3 regions of the Aquabacterium sp. A08 genome follow, and region 2 is predicted to be linked to each of the others. Evidence: riboswitches for the same ligand, from Rfam matches in the RefSeq annotation. Region 2 holds a riboswitch; each other region holds the start of a gene.
The links. Region 2 has a riboswitch for ZMP and ZTP ahead of glyA (serine hydroxymethyltransferase). Riboswitches for the same ligand answer to the same signal wherever they lie in the genome.

Region 1: another riboswitch for ZMP and ZTP. It lies ahead of glyA (serine hydroxymethyltransferase); the one in region 2 lies ahead of glyA (serine hydroxymethyltransferase).
Region 3: another riboswitch for ZMP and ZTP. It lies ahead of glyA (serine hydroxymethyltransferase); the one in region 2 lies ahead of glyA (serine hydroxymethyltransferase).

The regions. Positions count from the first base shown of each region.
Region 1 is NZ_JAAQQT010000616.1:33,803-37,033, forward strand. It holds gene HA630_RS10775 (DUF1841 family protein) at 1-2, shown strand, start outside; gene HA630_RS10780 (lytic transglycosylase domain-containing protein) at 515-1,372, shown strand; ZMP/ZTP riboswitch at 1,380-1,515, shown strand; gene glyA (serine hydroxymethyltransferase) at 1,552-2,796, shown strand; gene nrdR (transcriptional regulator NrdR) at 2,804-3,231, shown strand, end outside.
Region 2 is NZ_JAAQQT010000639.1:17,217-20,447, reverse strand. It holds gene nrdR (transcriptional regulator NrdR) at 1-31, opposite strand, end outside; gene glyA (serine hydroxymethyltransferase) at 39-1,283, opposite strand; ZMP/ZTP riboswitch at 1,320-1,455, opposite strand; gene HA630_RS13505 (lytic transglycosylase domain-containing protein) at 1,463-2,320, opposite strand; gene HA630_RS13500 (DUF1841 family protein) at 2,833-3,231, opposite strand, start outside.
Region 3 is NZ_JAAQQT010000640.1:17,292-20,522, reverse strand. It holds gene nrdR (transcriptional regulator NrdR) at 1-106, opposite strand, end outside; gene glyA (serine hydroxymethyltransferase) at 114-1,358, opposite strand; ZMP/ZTP riboswitch at 1,395-1,530, opposite strand; gene HA630_RS13750 (lytic transglycosylase domain-containing protein) at 1,538-2,395, opposite strand; gene HA630_RS13745 (DUF1841 family protein) at 2,908-3,231, opposite strand, start outside.

The DNA.
Region 1 (3,231 bases), on a different contig from region 2:
GAAAAGAAAAAGCCCCGGCAGGCTGCACCCGCCAGGGCTTTCGGCAGAACCCAGTTCGTGCCGATGGGCGGAATGGAAGTTGGATGTCTCACCCCGCCGGAAGCAAGGTATTGCTTCCCGTTGATTGCCAGGCAATCCAGCGGACTGGACCGCGGGCAGTGGCCGGTGGGAACTGTGCTTGAAGCGTCACCACCGACAGTTTCAGTGTAGTGGCATTGGCCCCTGTGGCCAACTGATTTTGCCAATCGCCCACCCCCCGTTCATTGGCATTTTTTTGCCCACGGGCGCCCCTGCGGCGCCGAATTCATATTCTTTTTATTGCATAAAAAGAATGTTCATAAGTATTGACTGGTAATGTCGATCCCCCTAACATCGCGCCACTTTCATCCGTGAGAACCCTTAGACGCCGCCGAAACCGGCCCAGTTGACCGCACCATGGCGGTCGATGGCGACCCCCCAATCTCGCGCCGCCGGGCTTCAACCGCCCGCCCCGACGCCCAGAAAGGAGAGTGCTATGCCAGCGCCCCAAATGCCCCGCTTGTCCGGGGCCCTGCAAGTGACCCAGACCGCGTTCAAGGACGTGGCCCAGGGTTTTGTGTCCGTGACCCACAACAGCCTGGCCCTGCTGGGCCTGCTGCTCGCCGCCTGCCTGGTGCTGTTCGTCAGCCAGCCGGACCTGCGCAGCAGCGCCGAACGCCAGCTGTTCGGCTGGCTGGAAGAGCGCCAGTCGCAGAACGGCGAGATCCCCGCCGACCCCAGCGCGGTGGACCGCGTGACCGCGACCAACCCCAAGGCCCTGCCCCGCGAGCAGGCCCAGGTGGCCGACTGGCTCAGCCGCAAATACCGCGTGGCGCCGGAACCCATCGGCGCGCTGGTGGCCGAGGCCTTCGAGATCGGCGACCGCGCCCGCCTGGACCCGACGCTGATCCTGGCGGTGATGGCGATCGAATCGCGCTTCAACCCGTTCGCGGCCAGCCCGGTGGGCGCCCAGGGTCTGATGCAGGTGATGACCCGGGTGCATGCCGACAAGTACGAGGACTTCGGTGGCCGCCTGGCCGCGTTCGACCCGGTGAGCAACCTGCGGGTCGGGGCCCAGGTGCTGCAGGAAACCATCCGCCGCGCCGGCAGCGTCGAAGGTGGGCTGCGCCTGTACGTCGGCGCGGTGTCCAGCAGCGGCCAGGACTACATCGACAAGGTCCTGTCGGAGCACGAGCGGCTGCAGCGCGTGGCCCAGGGCCAGCGCGTGGCCTTCAACGCCCACCAGCGCCGCACCGTGGTGCCCACAGGCCCCCAAGCGCCACAGAGCGTTGACGCCGAACTGGAAGCCGAAGCCAGCCCAACCCAGACCGGGGCGCTGCCGCAGGCGTCCTGATAAAATCCCGTTCGCGCGCGACTGGCGATAGGTCCCGCCGGCCCTGGCCGGCGCCAAGTGACTGACGTGGGCTTACCACGGGGAAGCGCGCCGCCCTGCCGTCACCGCCGGCGGGTGTTGTGCCGTTCGCCTGGGCAGCCCTTGGTCACCAAGGGTCATTCGACGACTCCAGGACTGCCATGTACGACCGCAACATCCTCATCGAACAGACCGACCCCGAGCTGTTCGCCGCCATCCAGGCCGAAAACGCGCGCCAGGAACACCACATCGAGCTGATCGCCAGCGAAAACTACGCCTCGCCGGCCGTGATGGCTGCCCAGGGCACCCAACTCACCAACAAGTACGCCGAGGGCTACCCCGGCAAGCGCTACTACGGCGGCTGCGAGTACGTGGACGTGGCCGAACAACTGGCCATCGACCGCGTCAAGCAACTGTTCGGTGCCGACGCCGCCAACGTGCAGCCGCACTGCGGCGCCTCGGCCAACGAGGCCGTGTTCCTGGCCTTCCTCAAGCCCGGCGACACCATCATGGGCATGAGCCTGGCCGAAGGCGGCCACCTGACCCACGGCATGCCGCTGAACATGTCGGGCAAGTGGTTCAACGTCGTGTCCTACGGCCTGAACGCCCAGGAAGAAATCGACTACGACGCCATGGAAGCCAAGGCGCGCGAGCACCGCCCCAAGCTGATCGTGGCCGGCGCGTCCGCCTACAGCCTGCGCATCGATTTCGAGCGTTTCGCGAAGATCGCCAAGGAAATCGGCGCCATCTTCATGGTGGACATGGCCCACTACGCCGGCTTGATCGCCGCGGGCGTGTACCCCAACCCGGTGCCGTTCGCCGACGTGGTGACCTCCACCACCCACAAGAGCCTGCGCGGCCCGCGCGGCGGCATCATCCTGATGAAGGCCGAGCACGAGAAGGCCATCAACAGCGCCATCTTCCCCGGCCTGCAGGGCGGCCCGCTGATGCACGTCATTGCCGCCAAGGCCGTGGCCTTCAAGGAAGCCTTGACCCCCGAATTCAAGGCCTACCAGCAACAGGTCGTGAAGAACGCACAGATCGTGGCCGAAACGCTGACCCAGCGCGGTCTGCGCATCGTCAGCGGCCGCACCGAAAGCCACGTGATGCTGGTGGACCTGCGCGCCAAGGGCATCACCGGCAAGGAAGCCGAGGCCGTGCTGGGTGCCGCCCACATGACCATCAACAAGAACGCGATTCCGAATGACCCGGAAAAGCCGATGGTGACCAGCGGCGTGCGCATCGGCACCCCGGCCATGACCACCCGCGGCTTCAAGGACGAAGAGGCCCGCGCCACCGCCCACCTGATCGCCGACGTGCTGGACAACCCGCGCGACCCGGCCAACATCGAAGCGGTGCGTGCCAAGGTCAACGCCCTGACCGCCCGCTTCCCGGTGTACAAGTAAACCGGCCATGAAGTGCCCCTTCTGCGGCCACGCCGACACCCAGGTGGTGGAGACGCGTGTCGCCGAGGAGGGGACCTTCATCCGCCGCCGACGCCGCTGCGGCGCCTGCGACAAACGCTTCACCACCTACGAACGGCCGGAGGTCACCTTCCCGGCCGTGGTGAAAAAGGACGGCCGGCGCATCGACTACGACCCGGCCAAACTGCGCGCCAGCTTCGCCCTGGCCCTGCGCAAACGCCCCGTCAGCACCGAACAGGTGGACGCGGCCATGGAACACATCGAGGAAAAGCTGCTGAGCCTGCCCGCGCGCGAGGTGCCCTCGCACCGCCTGGGCGAAATGGTGATGCGCGAGCTGAAAAAACTCGACCAAGTGGCCTACATCCGCTTCGCCAGCGTGTACCGCAGCTTCGAGGACATCGACGAGTTCAAGACCCT
Region 2 (3,231 bases):
TGTCGGCGTGGCCGCAGAAGGGGCACTTCATGGCCGGTTTACTTGTACACCGGGAAGCGGGCGGTCAGGGCGTTGACCTTGGCACGCACCGCTTCGATGTTGGCCGGGTCGCGCGGGTTGTCCAGCACGTCGGCGATCAGGTGGGCGGTGGCGCGGGCCTCTTCGTCCTTGAAGCCGCGGGTGGTCATGGCCGGGGTGCCGATGCGCACGCCGCTGGTCACCATCGGCTTTTCCGGGTCATTCGGAATCGCGTTCTTGTTGATGGTCATGTGGGCGGCACCCAGCACGGCCTCGGCTTCCTTGCCGGTGATGCCCTTGGCGCGCAGGTCCACCAGCATCACGTGGCTTTCGGTGCGGCCGCTGACGATGCGCAGACCGCGCTGGGTCAGCGTTTCGGCCACGATCTGTGCGTTCTTCACGACCTGTTGCTGGTAGGCCTTGAATTCGGGGGTCAAGGCTTCCTTGAAGGCCACGGCCTTGGCGGCAATGACGTGCATCAGCGGGCCGCCCTGCAGGCCGGGGAAGATGGCGCTGTTGATGGCCTTCTCGTGCTCGGCCTTCATCAGGATGATGCCGCCGCGCGGGCCGCGCAGGCTCTTGTGGGTGGTGGAGGTCACCACGTCGGCGAACGGCACCGGGTTGGGGTACACGCCCGCGGCGATCAAGCCGGCGTAGTGGGCCATGTCCACCATGAAGATGGCGCCGATTTCCTTGGCGATCTTCGCGAAACGCTCGAAATCGATGCGCAGGCTGTAGGCGGACGCGCCGGCCACGATCAGCTTGGGGCGGTGCTCGCGCGCCTTGGCTTCCATGGCGTCGTAGTCGATTTCTTCCTGGGCGTTCAGGCCGTAGGACACGACGTTGAACCACTTGCCCGACATGTTCAGCGGCATGCCGTGGGTCAGGTGGCCGCCTTCGGCCAGGCTCATGCCCATGATGGTGTCGCCGGGCTTGAGGAAGGCCAGGAACACGGCCTCGTTGGCCGAGGCGCCGCAGTGCGGCTGCACGTTGGCGGCGTCGGCACCGAACAGTTGCTTGACGCGGTCGATGGCCAGTTGTTCGGCCACGTCCACGTACTCGCAGCCGCCGTAGTAGCGCTTGCCGGGGTAGCCCTCGGCGTACTTGTTGGTGAGTTGGGTGCCCTGGGCAGCCATCACGGCCGGCGAGGCGTAGTTTTCGCTGGCGATCAGCTCGATGTGGTGTTCCTGGCGCGCGTTTTCGGCCTGGATGGCGGCGAACAGCTCGGGGTCGGTCTGTTCGATGAGGATGTTGCGGTCGTACATGGCAGTCCTGGAGTCGTCGAATGACCCTTGGTGACCAAGGGCTGCCCAGGCGAACGGCACAACACCCGCCGGCGGTGACGGCAGGGCGGCGCGCTTCCCCGTGGTAAGCCCACGTCAGTCACTTGGCGCCGGCCAGGGCCGGCGGGACCTATCGCCAGTCGCGCGCGAACGGGATTTTATCAGGACGCCTGCGGCAGCGCCCCGGTCTGGGTTGGGCTGGCTTCGGCTTCCAGTTCGGCGTCAACGCTCTGTGGCGCTTGGGGGCCTGTGGGCACCACGGTGCGGCGCTGGTGGGCGTTGAAGGCCACGCGCTGGCCCTGGGCCACGCGCTGCAGCCGCTCGTGCTCCGACAGGACCTTGTCGATGTAGTCCTGGCCGCTGCTGGACACCGCGCCGACGTACAGGCGCAGCCCACCTTCGACGCTGCCGGCGCGGCGGATGGTTTCCTGCAGCACCTGGGCCCCGACCCGCAGGTTGCTCACCGGGTCGAACGCGGCCAGGCGGCCACCGAAGTCCTCGTACTTGTCGGCATGCACCCGGGTCATCACCTGCATCAGACCCTGGGCGCCCACCGGGCTGGCCGCGAACGGGTTGAAGCGCGATTCGATCGCCATCACCGCCAGGATCAGCGTCGGGTCCAGGCGGGCGCGGTCGCCGATCTCGAAGGCCTCGGCCACCAGCGCGCCGATGGGTTCCGGCGCCACGCGGTATTTGCGGCTGAGCCAGTCGGCCACCTGGGCCTGCTCGCGGGGCAGGGCCTTGGGGTTGGTCGCGGTCACGCGGTCCACCGCGCTGGGGTCGGCGGGGATCTCGCCGTTCTGCGACTGGCGCTCTTCCAGCCAGCCGAACAGCTGGCGTTCGGCGCTGCTGCGCAGGTCCGGCTGGCTGACGAACAGCACCAGGCAGGCGGCGAGCAGCAGGCCCAGCAGGGCCAGGCTGTTGTGGGTCACGGACACAAAACCCTGGGCCACGTCCTTGAACGCGGTCTGGGTCACTTGCAGGGCCCCGGACAAGCGGGGCATTTGGGGCGCTGGCATAGCACTCTCCTTTCTGGGCGTCGGGGCGGGCGGTTGAAGCCCGGCGGCGCGAGATTGGGGGGTCGCCATCGACCGCCATGGTGCGGTCAACTGGGCCGGTTTCGGCGGCGTCTAAGGGTTCTCACGGATGAAAGTGGCGCGATGTTAGGGGGATCGACATTACCAGTCAATACTTATGAACATTCTTTTTATGCAATAAAAAGAATATGAATTCGGCGCCGCAGGGGCGCCCGTGGGCAAAAAAATGCCAATGAACGGGGGGTGGGCGATTGGCAAAATCAGTTGGCCACAGGGGCCAATGCCACTACACTGAAACTGTCGGTGGTGACGCTTCAAGCACAGTTCCCACCGGCCACTGCCCGCGGTCCAGTCCGCTGGATTGCCTGGCAATCAACGGGAAGCAATACCTTGCTTCCGGCGGGGTGAGACATCCAACTTCCATTCCGCCCATCGGCACGAACTGGGTTCTGCCGAAAGCCCTGGCGGGTGCAGCCTGCCGGGGCTTTTTCTTTTCAGTCCCGGGTCGCGCGGGCCCGCACCGCGTCGATGTAGGCCTGCCCGTCGGGCGGCCGGCCGCTGCGCTGGCTTTCCCAGAGCATGCGGCCCAGGCAGTCCATCACCTGGTGGTGGGCGTCGTGCACCGAATCGAGCCGCGCGGCCAGCAGTTCCACCGCCTGGCGGATGCCCAGGGGCTGGTCGATCGAGCATTGTTCACTGATGCTCAGGTGCATGGACAGGTGCAAGAACGGGTTGTCGCGCGCTTCGGCGGCCTCGTGCATGCGGCGCAAGGCCGCGTCCACGTCGGCCAACTCGGCGTGGTATTCGGGGTGGCGCTGGATCCACTCATGGGCCAGCACCTCGATGGCCTCCATCGGCGCGGCGTGCTGGGCTTTGTCGTACACCGCACAGAA
Region 3 (3,231 bases), on a different contig from region 2:
TGTCGCAGGCGCCGCAGCGGCGTCGGCGGCGGATGAAGGTCCCCTCCTCGGCGACACGCGTCTCCACCACCTGGGTGTCGGCGTGGCCGCAGAAGGGGCACTTCATGGCCGGTTTACTTGTACACCGGGAAGCGGGCGGTCAGGGCGTTGACCTTGGCACGCACCGCTTCGATGTTGGCCGGGTCGCGCGGGTTGTCCAGCACGTCGGCGATCAGGTGGGCGGTGGCGCGGGCCTCTTCGTCCTTGAAGCCGCGGGTGGTCATGGCCGGGGTGCCGATGCGCACGCCGCTGGTCACCATCGGCTTTTCCGGGTCATTCGGAATCGCGTTCTTGTTGATGGTCATGTGGGCGGCACCCAGCACGGCCTCGGCTTCCTTGCCGGTGATGCCCTTGGCGCGCAGGTCCACCAGCATCACGTGGCTTTCGGTGCGGCCGCTGACGATGCGCAGACCGCGCTGGGTCAGCGTTTCGGCCACGATCTGTGCGTTCTTCACGACCTGTTGCTGGTAGGCCTTGAATTCGGGGGTCAAGGCTTCCTTGAAGGCCACGGCCTTGGCGGCAATGACGTGCATCAGCGGGCCGCCCTGCAGGCCGGGGAAGATGGCGCTGTTGATGGCCTTCTCGTGCTCGGCCTTCATCAGGATGATGCCGCCGCGCGGGCCGCGCAGGCTCTTGTGGGTGGTGGAGGTCACCACGTCGGCGAACGGCACCGGGTTGGGGTACACGCCCGCGGCGATCAAGCCGGCGTAGTGGGCCATGTCCACCATGAAGATGGCGCCGATTTCCTTGGCGATCTTCGCGAAACGCTCGAAATCGATGCGCAGGCTGTAGGCGGACGCGCCGGCCACGATCAGCTTGGGGCGGTGCTCGCGCGCCTTGGCTTCCATGGCGTCGTAGTCGATTTCTTCCTGGGCGTTCAGGCCGTAGGACACGACGTTGAACCACTTGCCCGACATGTTCAGCGGCATGCCGTGGGTCAGGTGGCCGCCTTCGGCCAGGCTCATGCCCATGATGGTGTCGCCGGGCTTGAGGAAGGCCAGGAACACGGCCTCGTTGGCCGAGGCGCCGCAGTGCGGCTGCACGTTGGCGGCGTCGGCACCGAACAGTTGCTTGACGCGGTCGATGGCCAGTTGTTCGGCCACGTCCACGTACTCGCAGCCGCCGTAGTAGCGCTTGCCGGGGTAGCCCTCGGCGTACTTGTTGGTGAGTTGGGTGCCCTGGGCAGCCATCACGGCCGGCGAGGCGTAGTTTTCGCTGGCGATCAGCTCGATGTGGTGTTCCTGGCGCGCGTTTTCGGCCTGGATGGCGGCGAACAGCTCGGGGTCGGTCTGTTCGATGAGGATGTTGCGGTCGTACATGGCAGTCCTGGAGTCGTCGAATGACCCTTGGTGACCAAGGGCTGCCCAGGCGAACGGCACAACACCCGCCGGCGGTGACGGCAGGGCGGCGCGCTTCCCCGTGGTAAGCCCACGTCAGTCACTTGGCGCCGGCCAGGGCCGGCGGGACCTATCGCCAGTCGCGCGCGAACGGGATTTTATCAGGACGCCTGCGGCAGCGCCCCGGTCTGGGTTGGGCTGGCTTCGGCTTCCAGTTCGGCGTCAACGCTCTGTGGCGCTTGGGGGCCTGTGGGCACCACGGTGCGGCGCTGGTGGGCGTTGAAGGCCACGCGCTGGCCCTGGGCCACGCGCTGCAGCCGCTCGTGCTCCGACAGGACCTTGTCGATGTAGTCCTGGCCGCTGCTGGACACCGCGCCGACGTACAGGCGCAGCCCACCTTCGACGCTGCCGGCGCGGCGGATGGTTTCCTGCAGCACCTGGGCCCCGACCCGCAGGTTGCTCACCGGGTCGAACGCGGCCAGGCGGCCACCGAAGTCCTCGTACTTGTCGGCATGCACCCGGGTCATCACCTGCATCAGACCCTGGGCGCCCACCGGGCTGGCCGCGAACGGGTTGAAGCGCGATTCGATCGCCATCACCGCCAGGATCAGCGTCGGGTCCAGGCGGGCGCGGTCGCCGATCTCGAAGGCCTCGGCCACCAGCGCGCCGATGGGTTCCGGCGCCACGCGGTATTTGCGGCTGAGCCAGTCGGCCACCTGGGCCTGCTCGCGGGGCAGGGCCTTGGGGTTGGTCGCGGTCACGCGGTCCACCGCGCTGGGGTCGGCGGGGATCTCGCCGTTCTGCGACTGGCGCTCTTCCAGCCAGCCGAACAGCTGGCGTTCGGCGCTGCTGCGCAGGTCCGGCTGGCTGACGAACAGCACCAGGCAGGCGGCGAGCAGCAGGCCCAGCAGGGCCAGGCTGTTGTGGGTCACGGACACAAAACCCTGGGCCACGTCCTTGAACGCGGTCTGGGTCACTTGCAGGGCCCCGGACAAGCGGGGCATTTGGGGCGCTGGCATAGCACTCTCCTTTCTGGGCGTCGGGGCGGGCGGTTGAAGCCCGGCGGCGCGAGATTGGGGGGTCGCCATCGACCGCCATGGTGCGGTCAACTGGGCCGGTTTCGGCGGCGTCTAAGGGTTCTCACGGATGAAAGTGGCGCGATGTTAGGGGGATCGACATTACCAGTCAATACTTATGAACATTCTTTTTATGCAATAAAAAGAATATGAATTCGGCGCCGCAGGGGCGCCCGTGGGCAAAAAAATGCCAATGAACGGGGGGTGGGCGATTGGCAAAATCAGTTGGCCACAGGGGCCAATGCCACTACACTGAAACTGTCGGTGGTGACGCTTCAAGCACAGTTCCCACCGGCCACTGCCCGCGGTCCAGTCCGCTGGATTGCCTGGCAATCAACGGGAAGCAATACCTTGCTTCCGGCGGGGTGAGACATCCAACTTCCATTCCGCCCATCGGCACGAACTGGGTTCTGCCGAAAGCCCTGGCGGGTGCAGCCTGCCGGGGCTTTTTCTTTTCAGTCCCGGGTCGCGCGGGCCCGCACCGCGTCGATGTAGGCCTGCCCGTCGGGCGGCCGGCCGCTGCGCTGGCTTTCCCAGAGCATGCGGCCCAGGCAGTCCATCACCTGGTGGTGGGCGTCGTGCACCGAATCGAGCCGCGCGGCCAGCAGTTCCACCGCCTGGCGGATGCCCAGGGGCTGGTCGATCGAGCATTGTTCACTGATGCTCAGGTGCATGGACAGGTGCAAGAACGGGTTGTCGCGCGCTTCGGCGGCCTCGTGCATGCGGCGCAAGGCCGCGTCCACGTCGGCCAACTCGGCGTGGTATTCGGGGTGGCGCTG